Regions from separate parts of the Desulfosporosinus sp. BICA1-9 genome, predicted to be linked through region 1. Evidence: a T-box and tRNA genes for the amino acid it is inferred to sense, from the RefSeq annotation. Region 1 holds a T-box; the other holds one or more tRNA genes.
What was found. The T-box of region 1 lies ahead of JL57_RS11300 (valine--tRNA ligase). A T-box ahead of a tRNA ligase gene usually reads a tRNA of that ligase, here a tRNA-Val.
Positions count from the first base shown of each region.

Region 1 (10,273 bases):
GCTCTCGTCTTGCATTCGTCTTGCACGACTCGCTACCATCGTCCCTGACATGCAGAGGGTCGCGATCACACGGCGCGAACGCCTTTGCGTGAGTCGTAGCCAAACTCGGCTTTAAGCCGCTTTCATAGCAGGGCGGAACACAAGGATGTGTTCCGCCGGCCATGCGACAGGGACATCGCTTTGGCCCGAAACACATGTGTTTCGCCTGCCTTCCATCAGGGCTTAAAGCCCTAGTTTGGCACGACGAGCGCATGGCTGAGCAAGTGTGACGCGACCCTCCCCAGAACCGTCCCCTACTTACTTACGTGCTTAATAGCACTTTTGTCCACAGACATTGAAGGTCAGCACTTCGAGGTTTACCGCTAGGTCAACGTTCCGGAGCTCGATCTCTGGTGGTACATTCAAAACGACCGGTGCAAAATTCAGGATGGCTTCCACTCCTGCTCTAATCAATTGATCAACAATTTCTTGTGCGACAGCTGCAGGCACAGCTACTATTCCGATCTGTGTTTGGTTTAGTTTCACGATATCTTCTAGTTGCTCGATGGGCAGAACTTCCACGTTACCGATCATGGTTCCCACTTTTTTAGGATCCGCGTCAAATATACTGGTAATGACAAAACCTCGTTCTCTAAAACCTTTATAGGAACTTAAAGCCAAGCCTAAGTTTCCTACTCCGACAAGGGTAACGCTCCAATTAACACTTAATCCTAGGATCCTCAGAATATGTTGACGGAGATCTTTGACATTGTACCCGACACCCCTAGTCCCAAACTCCCCAAAGTAGGCCAAGTCCTTTCGCACTTGAGCAGGACTAACGCCAACTCCATCAGCAATTTCTCCCGAGGAGGTGGTGACAATTCCTTTTCGATCAACTTCAGTCAAATGGCGCGAGTATACTGAAAGTCGAATAATGGTTGCCTCTGGAATTTTTAGCGTCTTCAATTGGTTCCCTCATTTCTTTGCTGGAATTTGCTAGCTAAGATGATATGCTAATTATAGCACTATCGATTAAAAACGCAATTTAATCCTAGCTCTAATTTCCAAAAAGTTTAAAATATGGAATAGTGCTTTTAAGTCTATTATTTACCAGAAAGAAGGTTTATAACCCTCTGTGACTCATAAAATAACGATAATCCTAAAGCTTTTTGCTCTTCTGGAGTCGTTTTGGTGCGTAGTAAATTATAATATTGATGAAGTTCTTCCAAATCTTTAGGAGGAGGATTATCTGCTTGGGCATTCCATAATTGATGTTCCTTGGCGAGAGCTTCGGCCATCATGCCCCCCTTGAGTATATTGTTAACGTTTGTTAACAGTTCTACTGTTAGTTGTGCACCATTCCCAGCGACTCGGAAGGATCGTTCCGGAAGCGTGATTTGTTTGGGAACGGTCGAAATTCCTTTTTCCGCCAAGAATGTTCGTAACCCTTTTAATTCACTTGCTGAATGCCCTAAGCCAATGCCAACCACCCAGGGATTAGAGCTGATTACTTCGGCTTTAATCCCAAGCATTTTGACTTGCTCTTTACTCATTTGCGCATTGGATTCATTTTGAAAGACGCCGACTTGACAAGTCCAGAAAGTCACTTCAGGTAGAACCAGGACGGTATTATTGTCGGGATTAGTGCCTCTTTGGTCAGTTTGGGCCCCCCGGCTTTGACCCACTAGTTCTATGTAAATTTTTCCGATTCCCCAAGTCAGTAAACCTAATGCCATCATCCCTAAAATTAAAACAACGACTACTCGAATCTGCTCCATAACTTTCATGTCTATTCCCCTTCCGCGTTGTTCTGGACAAACTTCTCTACACGGAAGATATGTTAAGAATTGCAGAAATAGACCGAGAAGACTATGTCGAAAGACCTTGATCAGACGAACAAGGTCCAAGGAAATTAGCAGATACTAAATAATGATTTTTGACAAGCCAAAATAAAAAAGCGCAGCGAGTACAGATGTTGTAGGAATAGTCACAAGCCAGGCGACGAGCATTTGTTGAGCCACTCCCCAGCGCACTGCAGAAACCCGCTTGGCGCTCCCGACCCCCATGATCGAACCTGAAACCACATGGGTAGTGGAAACGGGGAGATGGAGACCTGGAAGCGCAGTCGCTGTCCAGATTACGAGGGATGAACTTAAATCTGCGGCAAACCCATTGATGGGCTCCAGTTTGAAGATCTTCCCTCCCATGGTGCGGATGATCTTCCACCCCCCCGCAGCGGTTCCGGCAGCCATCGCCACAGCGCAGGCAACCTTTACCCATATTTGTGGGGCAAGATCGGTCTGTGATTGTAACCCCGCTGCGACAAGAGCCATGGTGATGATCCCCATGGATTTCTGAGCATCATTGGAGCCGTGGTTAAAGGCCAATAATCCCGCAGAAATGATTTGCATCTTCTTGAACCCATGATTGAGGCGCGACGGCGAAAAATTGCCGAAAGAGAAAGCTAACACCTTCATGACAATAAACCCTAGCACCATCCCTATAATCGGGGAAAGAATCAGTGCCGCAAGAATCTTGCCTAAACCTTGCCAGTGTAAAACGCTAAATCCAACTTTCGCAACAGCTGCTCCAGCCATTCCACCAATCAGGGCATGGGAGGAACTACTCGGAATCCCCACGTACCAGGTGAGAAGGTTCCAGACGATTGCACTAAGCAAAGCAGCAATTACGACCTCTTGGGTCGTAAATTTCGGCGAAACAATGTCTTTGGCGATGGTTTGGGCAACTCCGGTACTATAGAGAGCACCAAAAAGATTTAAGAAGGCTGCCAGAATCACCGCCCGTTTGGGGCTCAAGGCCCAGGTCGAAACACTGGTGGCAATCGCATTAGCCGTATCATGGAAGCCGTTGATGTAATCGAAGGCTAACGCTAAAAACACCACAATGACTAACAGCACACCTAGACTAGTCATATTTCAAGACCACACTTTTAAGCAGATCGGCAATAGCTTCACAATGATCTAAGGTTGATTCTATATGTTCCAAAATCTCTTTCCATTTAATGATTTCTATGGGGTCTTTCTCATGTTCAAACAGTCGGGCCACTTCAGAACGGTAGAGTTTATCTCCTGCACTCTCTAGGTGATAAATCTCTTCTGCTGCCGCCAAGATCATCGATTTCTTATAATGTAAATTTCCTAAGCAAGAGAAAGCTGTCTGAATTTGTTCTGCGGCCAATGTCACCAGATGAACAAGTTCTTGCGCTCCCAGTGAGGGTTTGCTGGTTCGATAGAGAAGCATGCGCTCCACTGTACCTTCCGCATAATCGACGATGTCATCCAGGACTTGGGCAAGTTTATAAATGTCTTCACGATCTAAGGGTGTGATAAACGTGCAATTTAATCGCTCCAAGATTTGATTAGTTACACTGTCAGCTTCGTTTTCGAACCGATGCATTTGAGCAGCATCTTCAGCAGAAACACTATCTTGCTGCATGATCCCATAGAGTCTTTTAAGTGACTTAGAAATAATCTCCGTACTTTCGGAAAAGAGTTGATAAAATTTGTCTTCTTTTGGAGTCAACTTAAACATACTATATCCCCCAACCCTGAACTTTCTCTGATTTTACGGATCGGAACCTCTCATTGAAACAGATTCAGCGACGATTATCTAGTCCAGCGAGTATTATATCAAATCTTGGCCGAGTTGTGTTATTTTTTTCGTTTCTGTCGATCAATGGAGGAACTTCCTAATCCTGCTTTAAATCATTGATTAAGGCTTGGCGTGCCTCTGCCAGCATGTAGATTGAACCCGTAACACAGAGCATGTCGTTTTCTCCAAGACGCTTAAGAGCAAAAACCACGGCTTCCTTGGGATTTTCGATACAGGTTACCGGACGACCATGCTGTTCAGCCAATTTCCCAAGCGCCCTCCAGTCCCCTGCTCGCGGTGAATCAGGACGGGTGATAATGAGTTCATCCGCCAAAGGCACGAGCATATTCACGACCTTTTCCCGTTCCTTATCCGTCAGCATCCCCAAACAAAGTATGAGCTTGTTACGTTTATAGAGTGGGAGTGCCTGAGCTAAGGCCTTAGCTCCATCGACATTATGCGCTCCATCCAAGAGGATCTTAGGGTTCAGGGAAAGTAGCTCTAAACGCCCGAACCACTCTACCTCACGCAATCCAGCATAGATCGCTTCTCTAGGTATTCTCACATCATATTGACTTTGCAACACTTCACAGACGGTGATTGCTGTAGCTGCGTTGCGGAGTTGGTGGAGTCCCATCAAATGCAGGCGCAACTTCAAGTAGGTTGAGTGTAAGCCTATGAGGTCAAATTCCTGTTCCAGTTCTCCACTCCATTTGCTTTCCCAGCGAACATCTTCCCCCACTAACCACAAGGGAACACCCATAGCCTTAGCTTGTTCACGCAATACTTCGATCACGTCTAAGTCTTCAGAGGCTGTCACTACCACGGACTGGGGTTTAATAATACCTGCTTTTACCTTGGCGATGGAAACCACATCAGACCCTAAATAGTCCATGTGGTCCATTCCAACATTAGTGATGACTGAAACTAGGGGGGTAACCACATTGGTCGAATCGATGGCTCCACCTAACCCGACTTCTATAACCGCATAATCGACGCTTTCCTCCGCGAAATAGAGGAACGCCAGCGCAGTGCTTACCTCAAACTCGGTGGGATGCTCATAACCTTCCGCAACCATAGCTTCTAAATGTGGGCGCACTCGTGCTATCACCTTAATGACCTTTTCTTTAGGGATCATTTGCCCGTTGATGACCATGCGTTCCCGATAATCGTGCATATGAGGCGAGGTAAAGACTCCGACCTTGTACCCCGCTTCCCGTAAGATACGAGCAATCATGACCGTTGTCGAACCCTTGCCGTTCGTACCTCCTACATGAACTACGCGCAGAACTCTTTCCGGATTTCCCAATCGTTTAAGAAGTTCTTGAATACGCCCCAGCCCAAAATTTATACCAAACGTCGTCAGGTTAGCGAGGTATTGTAAGCTCTCAGAATATTCCTTTTCAAGATCCTTTTCGGACATTCCCTTTCCCTCCTGCACGATTTACGTATACATGAAATACCTTACATTAACTCTTTTAAGCGTTCTTCTAAAGCTACTTTGCGGGCTAAGAGGCCTTCTAGTCTCTCTCTCTCTTTGGCCACGACTGCTGCAGGTGCTTTGTTGGTGAATCCCGGATTATTTAGTTTTAGGTCCAGACTTTGAATATCTTGGCTGGCTGCAATAATCTCTTTTTCGATCCGAGTTATTTCTTTATCAAAATCCATCAATCCTTTTAAGGGCAGATAAATCTCTACACCCTCAAGAACGGCACTGGCTGATTGAGCGGGCTTCTCGGCCAACCTTTCAAAGATGTCTACCCTCGCCCCTCCAGCCAATTTCAGGATATCTGGCTTGCCGTTTTCGAGCACCTTACGTTGAACCCCATCTGGGGCAAGGATTAGGATTTCGACCTTTTGTCCAGGTGAAACTTTCATCTCGGCACGAATATTGCGGATTGCTTTAATGGTGTCCATGAGTAGTGTCATATTACTCTCGGCTTCAGCGTCCTTATACTGTGGTACTTGTGGCCAGAACTGCACCATGATGCTGCCCTCCCCCTCATTCGGGAGGTTCTGCCAGATCTCTTCCGTGAGAAACGGCATGTAAGGATGTAACAGCCGCAGGGTTCCTTCGAGGACTTCAAGCAGGACGGATTGGGCAGTATGCCGAGCTACAGCATCTTCTTTGTTGTAAAGGCGTGGCTTAGTCAGCTCAATATACCAATCACAGAACTCACTCCAGATAAACTCAAAGAGTAATCGTCCACCTTCTCCAAGATCAAAGTTTTCCAGAGCTTCTGTCCCCTTCTCTACGATAGAGGCATAACGGGAGAGGATCCAGCGATCCACCAGCGTTAGTTCTCCACGAGGACCTGGCGCGTAGTCTTCTAAATTCATGATTACATACCTAGAAGCGTTCCAAATCTTATTGGAGAAATTCCGGGTTGCTTCCAGGCGTTCAGGATGAAAACGAAGATCATTGCCGGGGGTATTCCCTGTGATTAACATAAAGCGCAAGGTATCTGCTCCGTACTGCTCAATCACTTCGATGGGGTCCACGCCATTGCCTAAGGATTTACTCATTTTTCGCCCTTGGGCATCCAAGACCAGCCCGTGAATCATGACTTTCGGGAAGGGCACTTCCTTCATAGACTCCAATGACATAAATATCATGCGGGCAACCCAAAAGAAAATGATATCCCTGCCGGTCACTAAGACAGAGGTCGGGTAAAACTGTTTCAACTCAGCTGTTTTCTCCGGCCAACCCAAGGTGGAAAAAGGCCAAAGACCCGAGGAAAACCAGGTATCTAAAACATCGGGATCTTGCTTCAGGTTCTTTGCTCCGCAGCTCGGGCAGCTCAAGGGATCCTCGCCGGCACAGATCTCCTTACCGCAGGCTTCGCAATACCAAACCGGAATGCGGTGTCCCCACCAGAGTTGACGAGAAATACACCAATCCCGGATATTTTCCATCCAACCCAGATAAATCTTATCAAATCGATCCGGCACAAATTCTAAACGTCCATCCCGAACAACATCAATAGCAGGCTCGGCAAGAGGGGCCATTTTTACGAACCACTGTCGACTCACCATCGGTTCGATCACGCTGGAGCAACGATAGCATTCCCCCACCGCATGGGCATGAGCATCGATTTTGACGAGAGCCCCTGCCGCTTTTAAATCTTCCACGACTGCTTTACGCGCTTCGAAACGATCCAGGCCTTGATAGCGACCCGCATTTTCATTCATCTTAGCTTCTTTATCTAAGACCATGATCTGAGGCAATTGATGACGAAGCCCCATTTCAAAGTCATTCGGGTCGTGTGCGGGAGTGATCTTAACAGCACCCGTCCCGAACTCGCGATCGACATAGTCATCCGCTATAATCGGGATTTCTCGATCCATCAGAGGCAGAATCAAGGTTTTTCCTATTAAATGCGCATATCGCTTGTCCTCAGGATGAACCGCCACGGCAGTATCTCCGAGCATAGTTTCCGGTCGAGTCGTTGCCACAACCAGCGCTTCTTGACTGTCTTTGACTGGGTATCTTAGGTGATAAAGATTTCCGTCTCGATCATGGTGCTCTACTTCAATATCCGAAATCGTGGTATGGCATTTCGGACACCAGTTGATAATATAATTTCCGCGATAAATCAGACCTTTTTGATAGAGGTCAACGAAGGCTTCCCGAACCGCCTTCGAGCACCCTTCATCCATCGTAAAGCGCTCACGTTCCCAATCACAAGAAGCACCCAGTCTGCGCAACTGCTGAGTGATTCGCCCACCGTATTGCCGTTTCCAGTCCCAAACCCGTTCTAAGAACTTCTCTCTCCCCAGTTCCTGTCGATTTGTCCCTTCCTCAGCCAACTGCGCCTCTACTTTTGCTTGAGTCGCAATTCCGGCATGATCCGTTCCAGGTACCCAGAGGGTATTGTAGCCCTGCATCCGCTTAAAGCGCGTTAAGATATCTTGAATTGTACTGTCCATGGCATGCCCAAGATGAAGGGCCCCTGTCACGTTCGGCGGCGGCATTACAATACTAAACGCTGGTTTATCCTTTTGCACCTCTTGATGAAAAAAGCCATTTTCCTCCCAATACTGATACCATTTCCCCTCAACTAAGCTCGAATCATAAGTTTTAGCCATTTCGATTGGTTCTGTTTTATCCGATATTTCTTCCATTATATTTCGTAACTCCTTCCACTCACTAAACCAAAAAAAAGCCTTTAATCCTGGTAAAGGACGAAAAGCTTCCGTGGTACCACCTTTATTCTGAGCGACACAGGGTCTCCCAGCACTTATCATGCGCTAACGGGGATTTTCCGTCAGAGAGTACTTCATTCCCCCCTGCCCCTCCTGTACGACCTTAGCGCTTACCGAAAAGGCCTCCCAGCTTAAAGCCTTTCTCTCTGAACAGTTAACCACGCTATTCCTTACATTCTTAGGGTTTATCTCGAATATTCATTTTTTATATTATACTCGGCATGATAAATATTGTCAAAATCTTTGGGAATCCCCTTTACTTAATCTTGCCGAATATCTGCACGTCTTACGCCGGTTACCTTAGCGGTCCATTCATCCACTGCGACAAGATCGTTAGGACCAAGCTCCGACAAAGCAGTTTTCCCCATGGCACGTACTCCCTCTTCCATTTCTAAGACCATTGACTTTAAGACATTGGCTACACTTTTACTGGCCAAAGAAATATCCAGCCGTTGTTTATAGGGGGAATCGTAATACACTAATTGGGTTAACGGTTCCCAGGGGAGAATTTTATGGATTTGGTTATGGATTAATCCGAACAGAGGTACAGTTCCTAGATAGATCGCATCTGCCCCCAGAGCTATAGCTTTTAAACATTGCCCTGGTGTAGCATATCCTCCTCCGACCACCAAGCTCACTTCTTTACGGGCTCCCTGTTCGCGCAAAAAACGTTCTGCGCGCACTAAGGCTAAGAGACTTGGGATTCCCAAATCATCGCAGATCAGGGGTGTTGCCCCAGACGAACCACCTTGACACCCATCGAGCACAATGACATCAAAGTCAGCCTCCAAACAAACGGCTAAGTCCCGCTCTAAACCTCCTGTGGCCATAATTTTGATAGCAATAGGCTTCCCGGCTGCTTCAGAACGCAAATCCGCAACATACTTTGGCCAATCCCAAGGGGAATTAATTCCTGGGATGACAGCAGATGACACGACGGATTCCACAGGGGATACGCCCATGAGCTTTTGTGCTTTTCCCTTTATGGAATTAGGTTCATGTGCTCGGGACCCTACACTTGACCCTTGTCCCATCTGTACTTCCAGCATATCCGCAGTAGCAATCCCTTGAGGACTATGCCCCCAAGTGCTCCGACTAATTTGCCAGATGAATTTGTCGGCTTCATCCCGTTCGCTTTGAAGAAAGGGACCCTCACCAGAATTGGTAGCGGTTCCCATTTGTTTTGCTGCCCTAGCTAAGGCACGTTTAGCCTCTTCGCTCAGCCCGACCCCATAACCCATGCCCGAAATCATTAACGGAATATCGATCTGAAGGGGCTTTTCTGCCTTCGACCCGAGGGTTACCTTCATGTCTACTGGAATACTGACATCTTTAGGAAGACGCGCCATTTGAGCAGCGACGAACATAAGGGTATCATAATGGGGCAGTGTTTTTGGAGAGCCTAGAGGCCGATGGATCAATTTTCCTTCTTCAGCTCGTAAACTGATTTCCAGAATAGTCTGGACTGAAGTACGACGCACAGCACTCCACAATTCCGCCAGGTTTTCATGATACTTATCTTTAAGAAGCCTTTCAATCACTAAACCAAAAAGCCGTTGCACGATTGTTCGGAACAAACGTTTACCGACAATATAAAATACTAACAAAAGAATGATTCCTGCAATGAGTGTCCCCAAAACAGAAAGAGCAACTATGAGTAGGGCGGTCGTAATCAACAAGATAATCCCCCATCTTTGACTTACGCATTTTTTAATGCACAATCTTAATAGGCGTAGTCTACGCTGCTTAGTCAATAATATACAAAAAAGAGGAATTCTCATTGAACGTTTTAAAATGAGGTTCCTCTTCTTTGTATATTCAAGGATCAAATTAGAGTAAGTTCATCTAATCGTGAAACTCCCACTTCAAGTGGGAGTCTTACCCCGTACTCTGCTTTTGTGACGAAGGCCTCCTGTGGAGGGAAGCTGCAGAATAAGCATCGTGTTCGCTAGTGCGCGCAATAGGGGGCGGTTCTTGACTTGCATGCAAGTCAAGAACCGCCCCCTTCTTCCTTTTAGAACCTCACTCTTACACACGATGTCCCCTAGGCCTGACCCCATTTTCCTCCAATTCCATCCTTCAGACGGCGCACATGAAATGTGCCGTCCCCCCAGACGTTCCGCTCCCCGTTCGTTCCCCGTTCTCGGACCCAAGTCAAGGACGCAGTGTGACACGAGCGCGACGTCTTTGCGAAAGCAGAAAAGCAAACTTCCGTGTAAGCGACCCCAGATACGGGGCTGAGCACAGGACGTGCGAAGCCGCCAACTGAGCCAAGGATGGCGAATTTGGCGGGAACCCCGATCCTCATTTAGGAGCTTACACGGTTAGTTTGCTCTGCGTCGCAAGCACCGAGCGCTGTGTCACACAAGTCCTCCCCATTTTCCGTGGAAAACTATCTCTGCCATCGCCTTCCTGGGACGCGGGCGTCGTTCCTCAGCAGCATATCCTAAAGGAGTCATCGCTACTACTCGAACAT
Region 1 covers NZ_JUEE01000087.1:29,446-39,718, reverse strand. The annotation lists gene JL57_RS11325 (redox-sensing transcriptional repressor Rex) at 310-945, opposite strand; gene JL57_RS11320 (SPOR domain-containing protein) at 1,083-1,766, opposite strand; gene JL57_RS11315 (inorganic phosphate transporter) at 1,902-2,912, opposite strand; gene JL57_RS11310 (DUF47 domain-containing protein) at 2,905-3,531, opposite strand; gene JL57_RS11305 (folylpolyglutamate synthase/dihydrofolate synthase family protein) at 3,689-5,014, opposite strand; gene JL57_RS11300 (valine--tRNA ligase) at 5,056-7,716, opposite strand; T-box leader at 7,770-7,986, opposite strand; gene JL57_RS11295 (FMN-binding glutamate synthase family protein) at 8,058-9,476, opposite strand; gene JL57_RS34215 (hypothetical protein) at 9,842-10,105, opposite strand; gene JL57_RS11290 (nitroreductase family protein) at 10,158-10,273, opposite strand, start outside.

Region 2 (10,273 bases), on a different contig from region 1:
ACCACAGGAATATTATGTTTTGCGGCAGTAGCTAAGTCTTGTAGCGACATCCCCAAGCTCGCATCCCCCAATAAATTGACAACTTGACGTTGAGGATAAGCGAGCTGGGCTCCCATAGCTGCCCCTAACCCCCACCCCATGGTGCCTGCTCGTCCTGTGATTAAAAACGTCCGAGGTTCGTAGGCCTCAAATAATTGAGTAGCCCAGATTTGGCTCAACCCACAATCCAAGGTTACAATTGCATTCCTGTGCAGACCTTTTCTGACTTCAATGATAGCCTGCTGAGGTTTCAAGGGTCGCGTCTCGAAGTCCGTTTGACGAGCAAGCTTTATCCTATCTTCTTGAAGAATTTGAACCCTTTCCTGGGCCTCAGTTTTAGGCTTGTACGCACTTCTGCGAATCTGATGGTTGAATTGCCGTAAAAAATCTTTCACATCTGAAACAATCTCCAGTTCCGCAGGTACATTGCGTGATAGTTCTGTTTTATCGATATTGACGTGAATCACTTTACGGTCCTTTTTAAAAACCGCCATGGCTCCTGTACTCCGACTGTCGAACCTTCCCCCTAGATTCAGGATAAGATCGGAACCCAGAAGGGTTTTATTACCTAGCGGAGTCTGACACATGGTCCCCACCATTCCTGCATAGAGCCTATGATAATTTGGAAACCCATCCTTCCCCATGAGCGTGGAAACGACAGGAATCTCGAGTAATTCAGCCAGAGCTAAAAGTTCTTCTGAGGCGTCTCCTAAAACAACTCCTCCTCCAACCATAATTACCGGTCTCTCAGCTTCTTGAATCATTGTTAAAGCCTGTTCTAATTGGCTATGGGTTACTTCCATTATGCGACTATCGGTCTCTTCATTCAAATAATCTTCGACATTAATTATTATACTTCCTTTTTGGACGTCAATGGGAAGATCGATTAAGACCGGGCCTTTTCTACCTTGCGTCGCCAATTTCCATGCCTCTTGCATCACCTTAGGCAACTCAGACGTCTTCTTGACCAAGTACGCTGCCTTAGTGACTGGCGCAGCCATTTCCACAATCGGCGCTTCTTGAAACGCATCGGTTCCCAGTAAGTTAGTAGGAACTTGGCCCGTGATTGCTAGTAATGGAATAGAATCTCCATAGGCGCTATAGAGTCCTGTCAGAAAATTGGTTGCACCTGGACCAGAGGTAGCTGCGCAAACCCCCACTTTACCCGTCGATCTTGCATAACCGTCTGCCATAAAAATTGCGGTTTGCTCATGACGGACATTAATCGAGCGCATATCGTGGCGCTCAAATACCTCGTCGTAAAAAGGCAGAATGGCAGCCCCTGGAATACCATAAATCTGAGTCACTCCCTTGCGAGCCAAAAATGTCACGATAAATTGGGCTCCTGTCATTCTCTTTGTTTCAGCTTTTACTTCTCCCCAACCCTGTTCCTCTACCTTTTCGACTCCCCAAAGTGCCATACCAATCTTCCTCCTTTACTTCTTTTGCATTTCTCATAGGTTAACTTTATTAAATAGAAACCGTAACAAAACGACTAAAAATCATTTTCGTTTTATATAGTGAAATTAAGTTTCACAGTTACGGTAAAGTTTTCTCTGCTGGTGCATTACTCTCTAAAGGTTTTAGCTGACTGTCTCTTAATTATCGGAGGAGATAAATGATTTATTAAACGATTAGATATGGTTGGCTGATTAATATCTAATCATGTTTCACATATTAAAACTGTGTTTCATTATTTCCGTACTAGAATACTACCACATTTTGCCCTGTAAATGCAATAGAAATTTTATGGGTCATAAATATAAAAATCCCCTCACTAGGAGGGGTATAGAAAAAGGAGGAGAGCTAAGTAAAGTGTTAATCATTTAGCTATAAGATACTTAATCTATCTTTGATATAGGTCATGCTTAATAATATCATTAACTTGAATTCTTGGAATAGGACATTGGTCCTTATATTTGACCTAATTTGAAATAACTCCCCGCACAGACCAAGGTGAGTATAGAAAAGACCACAAATTGAATACAACATCTTTTCAGCCAATTGTTTGCGACAACCTGTTTTTCCATCTTATTTACTAGATAAACAACTAGATGTTATCTAGCAGGGCGTTGATTTAAAAACAGTCTCAGAGCTCCTTGGTCAAAAAAACGTTCGCGACAACTGGTAAGATTTATACTCATGTCATGCCTAGATTACGGACTCGGGCCATGAGCAAAATTACTTATTAAAGGATAAAAATAAAGCAGTACTTGCATAAATCCCTTCTACGTTTAATAAACATCAATCTTTTCGATTAGATAATGTTTTAACATCGGTTCCACAAAATTATAACTGCCACGGCTAGATTTTTCGATAACTGCTCTTGAAACCAGTGTATCTACAGCTCGCTTTATCTCATTTGGATTACCGCTCAGCCCCGAATAAATGCGTAACCCTTTTGCAATACCAATCAGCACATGACGGACATTAGCGACTTTCCCCAATTCATCTAAGAGTTCATCAAAAACAGGGGACAACGTTAAAAGCGCCCGGGTATATCCTGTTCTTACAAAATCCAACGTTAATGTCGCTTCCCCAGCTTCTATAAGTGCGTAGTAAATCTCAGAACATAAAAGCATTGTGTCTTGCGGATGACCACCACTTAAATCTAAGATTTCAAGGATTGTCCTCTCATTAACGGCGATTCTTTTCTCTAAATATTTGGAGGAAAGGTACTCCTTCCAAGCATCCGTAGGGATAGGTGGAATAGGCAATATTGTAGCAAATCGATAAAAGGCCTGCCTCTTATCGCCGAAGATAGTATTCATCATGCCCTCTTTTGAACCAAGAAATAAATAGGAAACACCCTCTTGTCTCTGAAAATAAGAGCGCATAACCTTAAGTGTATCCTCACCAGCTATGCGAATGACCTCTTGGAATTCATCGAAAACCACCACGATCTGCTTTTTGTCCTTTTTTGCAAGAATCTCAGGTAGGCGAAGAGCGTAGTTAAATAACTCATCATCATCTCTACCTTCGCCCGGCAACCCAACCTCAAATTCAAGATCCTGGATCTTAGCAGTTAGCCTTGCCCCGCTAGCTATTCTTTTTAGGCCATCTTTTAAAGCTGCCGTTGTTTTACTAATACCACTACGATTTTCTAAACAAGCATCTATAATTGCAAGGGAAAGTTGTTTTTTTGTGTTATATCGAAATAGGTCAATAAACGCAACATAACTATCCTTTGTTTTAAGTCTCCTTAAAACCTCTAACGCCAAAGACGTTTTACCAATTCGACGCGGGCCAGCCAACATGATACTCTGCCCTTCTATTAATCGAATTCCAAGGGAAAGTAAGAAATCCTCACGATCAACGATATCCTTTTCCGATACGGGTCCACCCAATGGAAATAATCTGCTCGGCATGTCTCCACTCCTTATTATTACACTATATGTAACATAATATTACATTTAGTGTAATAATGCAAACGCTTAGATAATGATAAATTGTATGAACGTAAAATATTGAACACGTATAAACTAAAAGGATGGTTAGTGGTAAGGGAATTTTAGAATTGTATCCTTTCAAACAACTTAGAGCCCATTTTGGGCCTCTAAGTGTAAAGGTAGTAATTTCATAAATGTCTCAACTATTATGGATCTATATGTCAAAGCTAAAAAATATCCATTCAATAATAAAATACCTCATTGAACTCATCAATGAGGTATCTGTATTTTTCTTATGACCGCCTGACCGAATTTTGACCGACTACTTAGTGATTCTTACGGGTATTAGTGGGTATTTAACAGTTTTGTCGTTCAGCCTCACAATTTTCCACTATCCACAAATCTGCTCATACCAAGACTGTAGGCTTGTTTACCTAATTTCTATATCTATTTCACTGGTGGGCGATACTGGTCTCGAACCAGTGACCTCATCCGTGTGAAGGATGCGCTCTACCGCTGAGCTAATCGCCCAAATCGATATTCGTTGTTCGTTATTCGATAAACTGTACGAACAAGAACTAAGTTACGTATGTTTGTTATCTTTTCCACCGTTTCGAACTTCGAACTTCGAAATGGTGGGCCCACTAGGATTCGAACCTAGGACCAACCCGTTATGAGCGGGGGGCTCTACCGCTGAGCTATGGGCCCGTAATAAGATAAAAAAGTAATGGCTCCCCGAGTAGGACTCGAACCTACAACCTACCGGTTAACAGCCGGTTGCTCCACCATTGAGCTATCGAGGAATCTCTTGCACGGGTTATTATACGTAATTCGCCCGCTGTAGTCAAGTCTTTTTGTGATTATCTTTATTAGAAATTTTATCCTCTGGGATCGATCCAGTTTTCAGGACCCCCCATTTTGTATGTGGGGGGTGGTTCTAGGTGGGATAGAGTCTGCCCTTCGCCGCGAAGTGTTCCTATTGGGACGGGCCTCTGAACAAGTTCAGGGTCACTTATTCTAAATAATCCTTTAGCTTTTTACTGCGACTTGGATGGCGCAATTTCCGCAATGCCTTAGCCTCAATCTGACGAATTCGTTCACGGGTGACACCGAATTCCTGTCCCACTTCTTCCAATGTCCTCGTCCGCCCGTCATCAAGTCCAAAGCGCAATCTGAGAACTTTTTCTTCACGTGGGGTTAATGTTTCCAGAACTTCTTCCAATTGCTCTTTTAAAAGAATGAAGGATGCTGCCTCCGCCGGGGCTGGTGCATCATCATCAGGGATAAAATCTCCCAGATGAGAGTCTTCCTCTTCCCCAATCGGGGTCTCTAAAGAAACGGGTTCTTGGGCAATTTTCATAATTTCTCGTACTCGTTCAACGGGAATATCCATCACTTTAGCGATTTCTTCAGGAGCTGGTTCTCTTCCCAATTCCTGCAAGAGTTGCCTCGAAACTCGGATCAATTTGTTTATGGTTTCTACCATATGCACAGGAATCCGTATCGTCCGGGCCTGGTCGGCTATGGCACGAGTAATCGCTTGGCGGATCCACCATGTAGCATACGTACTAAACTTAAACCCTTTGATATAATCAAACTTCTCGACAGCCTTAATCAGCCCCAGATTACCTTCTTGAATTAAATCTAGGAAAAGCATACCTCGTCCTACATACCGTTTGGCAATACTGACCACTAGACGCAAATTGGCTTCGGCTAGTCGCCGCTTTGCCTCCTCGTCGCCTTCCTCCATCCGCTTTGCCAGTTCGATTTCTTCATCCGCTGATAGTAGAGGAACTCGTCCAATTTCTTTGAGGTACATGCGAACTGGATCATCAATTCCCACTCCTTCAGGAACGGAAAGATCCACTTCAGCTTCTTCTTCGACCTCATCCTCAGGATCCTCTACGATATCATCGTCATCGTCATCTTTGCCCTTTTTCATGATTTCGAGTTCAACTTCTCCAGGCTCTGGCACCACATCTATTCCCATCCGACCAAGTTGTTGATAGATATCATCTATCTGATCCGCAGAAAGCTCAATCCCTTGGAGAGCATCCATAATCTCTCGATAGGTTATGGAACCCTTCTTTTTGCCTTTCTGAATGAGGGCTTGGACGTTGTCCATTTTTTGTTCATCGTTCACCTGTCCCCCACCTTTCTTCGGATCATTCTTTTGGGTGCCTACGACCTTACTATTCGCCACGTTTCAACCGCTCTCCTATCTCTTTCAACAGAGCCATAGCCCCTGCCATGTCACCGGATTTTTCTAAAGTTGCCATGCGCGCTTGAAGATCTTCCACTCTTTCCACTACTTGCGTTGAAAGAATGCCCTTTATGCAATCCTCTAAAAGCCGCTCAGTTTGAGATATATCTAACTCTTCCAAGAGCAGGCTAGCCAAACAGCTTTGAACCGTTTCGTCGCTATGCGCGGGCAATACGCCATCCTGGTTGAGATACTTAAAAATTTGCTGGTGTGCCGGAAGTTTCCAAAAGGATTCTCCTAGTCTTTCCTTAATTCTCGGCAAATGAGCCTTATTTTCTAAGAGCAATCGTAAAAGCATTCGCTCTGCGCGATAACCCGCTAAATAGACAGTCGGTTGGGGCTGTTCGATATTACCCTTACCTATAATGGTACCCTTAATATTATCTCTATTTTTCCCAGAACTAACCTGTTTTTGTTGAGAATATTCGTGTTCTCGCTCCTTTTTAGCTTTTTTCGGTTCCTGACTTACAATCTCACGCTGCACAGCTTCCAAAGTAAGGCCAAGTTCCAGACTTAAAAAGCGTTCATACCCTTCTCGTTCAACCGGACTGTTCACTCTAAGAATGTCTGGAGCTAATTTCATCACTATTTCAGCTTTTTCAGGAATAGTCTGTGGAAGCTTGTTCTGGACAAATGTCCGATATTTGAATTCTACATAAGTTAACGCCCGGCTTAATGATCGTTTAAACTCTTCCAAGCCATAGCTCTTTAAAAATTCGTCCGGATCTTTGGCTCCACTTAAGGTTAAAACATCCACTCGGATCCCGACATCACAGAGGATTTCTCCCCCTCTTAAAGCAGCTTGAACACCTGCCTCATCCGAATCATAGAGAAGTACAACGCGTTGTGCATACCGCTTTAATAGAGTCGCCTGATTCCGTGTTAACGCAGTACCTAGAGAGGCCACCGCATTCGGGAACCCAGCATTTTGCAGCGCAATGACATCCATATAACCCTCAACTAATAGAGCGTAACCTTCTTCACGAATTCCTTGGTGCGCACGATGCATCCCATAGAGATGATGGCCTTTATTATAGAACGTGCTCTCAGGAGAATTCAGATACTTAGGCAGTGAATCATCCAGAACCCGCCCCCCGAAGGCAATAGTATGGTAGCGCCGATCAAGTATACTAAAGAGTACGCGATTGCGGAAACGATCATAGTACCGGCTTACTTTACCAGATGTCACTTTTTCTAAGGCCAGCCCTGCTCCTACCAATTCATGTGGCTGAACCCCTCGTTCCTGCATGTAAGTTATTAAGCCATCCCAGCGTTCCGGAGCATAACCAAGCCGAAAGCGGTTGATCGTATCCAGATCGACCTCACGTTTAGCAAAGTAAACTCGTCCGGGTTCTCCTTCTGGCAACCTTACTAAAATGTCCTGATAATAACTGGTAGCCCATTCATGAATTTCTTCCCACCTTCGACGAAGTCGATTTTCTTCTCGTTCCTGCGGAGAGAGTGATTTTTCAGGAAGCGCTACTCCATATCGGCTAGCAAAATTCTGAACACTTTCCACAAAAGACCAGTTTTCCTTCTTCATAACAAATGAAAAAGCATTTCCTCCAGAGTTACACCCAAAACAATAAAACATTTGTTTCTCGGCGGACACTGAAAAACTTGGTGTCTTTTCCGAGTGAAACGGACAAATACCCCAATAGTTGTTCCCCTTGCGCTGGAGACTGACATATTCAGATATTACCTCAATGATATCTGTGCGCAATCGCACTTCCTCGATAATCTCTTCTGGTATAAACTCTTCATGAAGCCGATTGTTCACGTTTCTCGCCTTTCAATTCTCAGCCACAATTAATATAGTTTGTCAACCCTTGTCTTATACAATTCTTCGCCGAGAATTCACAAAATCCTCTTTTTAGTTCTTTAATTCAAGTTGTCAGATTTTATTAGGGGCATGGAGCACTAACTAAGTATACCTAATTCTCCTTTTTCAAAAAGAATACCTGCTTACTTCGACAATTATTTATTCTTACTTTTACCATTGGTCTACTTAGTGCAAATTGTGGTCCCCGAGCCACCCTTTTCCATACTTGAAAAGCATGATAGTATAGATCTAATCAAAAAATCCAACTCAGGTTCTGAAGAGTACAAATAAAGAACTTTATGAGGAAGGTAGATATTTTATGAATAAACGATCTTTTATTTCGCTGATTTTATCAATCTGTCTGTTACTTACTGGCGCCTTTTTGATTGGCTGTAATTCAACTCGAACACAAACAATCAAATCACCCGATAACACAACTGCACCTGCACCAACTTCTCCAGTGGTAACACCCTCTGAATCCACTCCGCAATCTCTTAAGTTAACCCTATATTATCCAAATCTGCAGGCCACAGGTTTGATAGCAGCGAATCGCACGGTTGAAGTAACTAATCAGGAAGTAATCAAAGCAATCTTCAAAGAACTAGCAGTTCCCCCTTCCGGGTTGGAAAAACCACTCCCTGAGGGTACTATTCTTCTCAACGCGTCAATAAGTACCGATGGTATTGCGGCGATTGATCTCTCTCAAGAATTCCAAAAAAACTTTGGCGGCGGTTCCGCCGGCGAACAAATGACGTTGTATAGTATCGTTAACACGCTGACGACTCTCCCTAACATTCATAGTGTTCAATTTCTAATTGATGGCCAAAAGCATCCTGGAATTCTAGGTCATATAGACACCAGCGAACCTATTAAGCGAAATGAGAGCTTTATTTTAAAGAAGGACTAAGTATCAGCGTAAATTAGAGCTTCCGCCAAGCCTTAGTTTACTTCTATTGTCCATAACTTATACTTTTTTATCGGCATCTTCTATTGATTTGCACCTTTTTAATTCCTACGAGCCTTCGCACTTCATTAAATGAAATGAAAAGGCTCGTAGGAATTTTAGTGTTCATACGCTGAGGATGTAATCAATAGTTATCTCTTATTCTCTTACTTTCGAGGAATAAATAAACTTTGGAATAAATCAATGGCATAATTATCTGTGAGCCCTGAGATATAATCAATAACTGCTTGGGTTTCATTCCCACTTGCCCAAATCAAAAAATGCTCAGGTAATTTCGATATATCCTGACGATAATATTCAAAAAGTGCTTGGACAATGTATTGTCCTTTGCGCCGTTCATCACGTAAAGTTACACTATTATACACTCTAGCAAACATAAACTGACGAAATTCCTGCATTGCACTATATACCTCTACTGATTGCTTAATGTGACCTAATCCACGGGATGTCTCAATCATGTCAACCACCATCGTCGTAATCATATCACTCGGTTTCACACCTAGCATTCCTTGAACAGTCACTGGCAAATCACTCGGTGTCAGCAAACCAGCCCGCAAGGCATCATCGTAGTCATGACAGAGGTAGGCTATCCGGTCCCCAGTCTTTACAACCTGCCCTTCAAGGGTTTTTGGTACTCCTTCTCCGGTATGATGTAAAATCCCGTCCAGAACAGGCTCTGTCAGGTTTAAACCCTGTCCCTCGCACGCTAAGACCTTTAAAATCCGAATCGACTGTTCATTATGCTCGAAGTGACTAATAATTCGCCGCAGAGCCTCCTCTCCGACATGTCCGAAGGGAGTATGGCCAACATCATGTCCTAAAGCAATCGCCTCAATGAGATCTTCATTGAGTTGAAGCCCCCGAGCAATTGTTCGACATATTTGGGAAACTTCCAAGCTATGCGTCATCCGCGTGCGGTAATGGTCTCCCGAAGGAGCAATGTATACCTGAGTCTTATGTTTAAGCCGACGAAACGGTTTGCTGTGCAATATCCGATCACGATCCCGTTGAAACTTCGTGCGTATTGGGCACTCCTCTTCTAAACGCTCACGCTTAGCCTCCCAGCTCTTTGCTGCATAAGGTGAAAGGCGTTCCTGCTCTTCTCTCTCCGTACGCTGACGGATACTCAGAATCTCACTCATTTAAAAACCCCCTTATTCGTGCAAGTTGGGGACGGTTATCTCCCCTCCAATACTATAATCTCGTGCAAGTTGGGAACCGTACCCGGCTTGCGCGCCGACTCACGAGGAACAGTCCTTAACGTCAGGCTTCTTTAAATATATTCTAACACATGCTTCAGACATCTTCGTGTAATAACTCCAAATAAACAAACACTGAACAAAAAAGTCCAGTGCTTAAGCCAATAATTCTATTATCTTAGCTTTAAGTTGAGGCAACTCGTTCTGCACCACATTCCAAACAATTTTTAGACTAATTCCCATGTAATCATGTATTAACACATCGCGTAGTCCGTCCATTTATTTCCGTGGAATTTCTTGGTGTTGTTCTTTGGTTCCTTGTGATACTCTCTTTGTAGCTTCTCCGACTATTTAGAGATTCCGAATAACCGCATCCTGAATATTCCGCTTTGGTATTATATGCTACATATTACTTTAATACATCCTTAACTACTTCATCAGGAATAACAAACTCAGGGCTTCCTGATGATCCAGGAGCAACCTCATATTTATCAAAGCAGATTACGATCCTGCCATCATTATTGATATAAAAATTCTGTTTTTCTTTAATATTTTCAAAACCTTCGAATGTTGGATCATCTACCCAATAAGTATTTT
Region 2 covers NZ_JUEE01000131.1:19,280-29,552, forward strand. The annotation lists gene ilvB (biosynthetic-type acetolactate synthase large subunit) at 1-1,460, opposite strand, end outside; gene JL57_RS15440 (ATP-binding protein) at 2,274-3,407, opposite strand; tRNA gene JL57_RS15445 (tRNA-Val) at 3,885-3,959, opposite strand; tRNA gene JL57_RS15450 (tRNA-Ile) at 4,062-4,136, opposite strand; tRNA gene JL57_RS15455 (tRNA-Asn) at 4,157-4,231, opposite strand; gene rpoD (RNA polymerase sigma factor RpoD) at 4,441-5,631, opposite strand; gene dnaG (DNA primase) at 5,621-7,471, opposite strand; gene JL57_RS15470 (GerMN domain-containing protein) at 7,833-8,420, shown strand; gene JL57_RS15475 (deoxyguanosinetriphosphate triphosphohydrolase) at 8,624-9,619, opposite strand; gene JL57_RS36455 (HepT-like ribonuclease domain-containing protein) at 9,833-9,955, opposite strand; gene JL57_RS15480 (RsiV family protein) at 10,086-10,273, opposite strand, start outside.
Region 2: it encodes a tRNA-Val, which carries the amino acid that the T-box ahead of JL57_RS11300 (valine--tRNA ligase) is inferred to sense. The anticodon was not compared.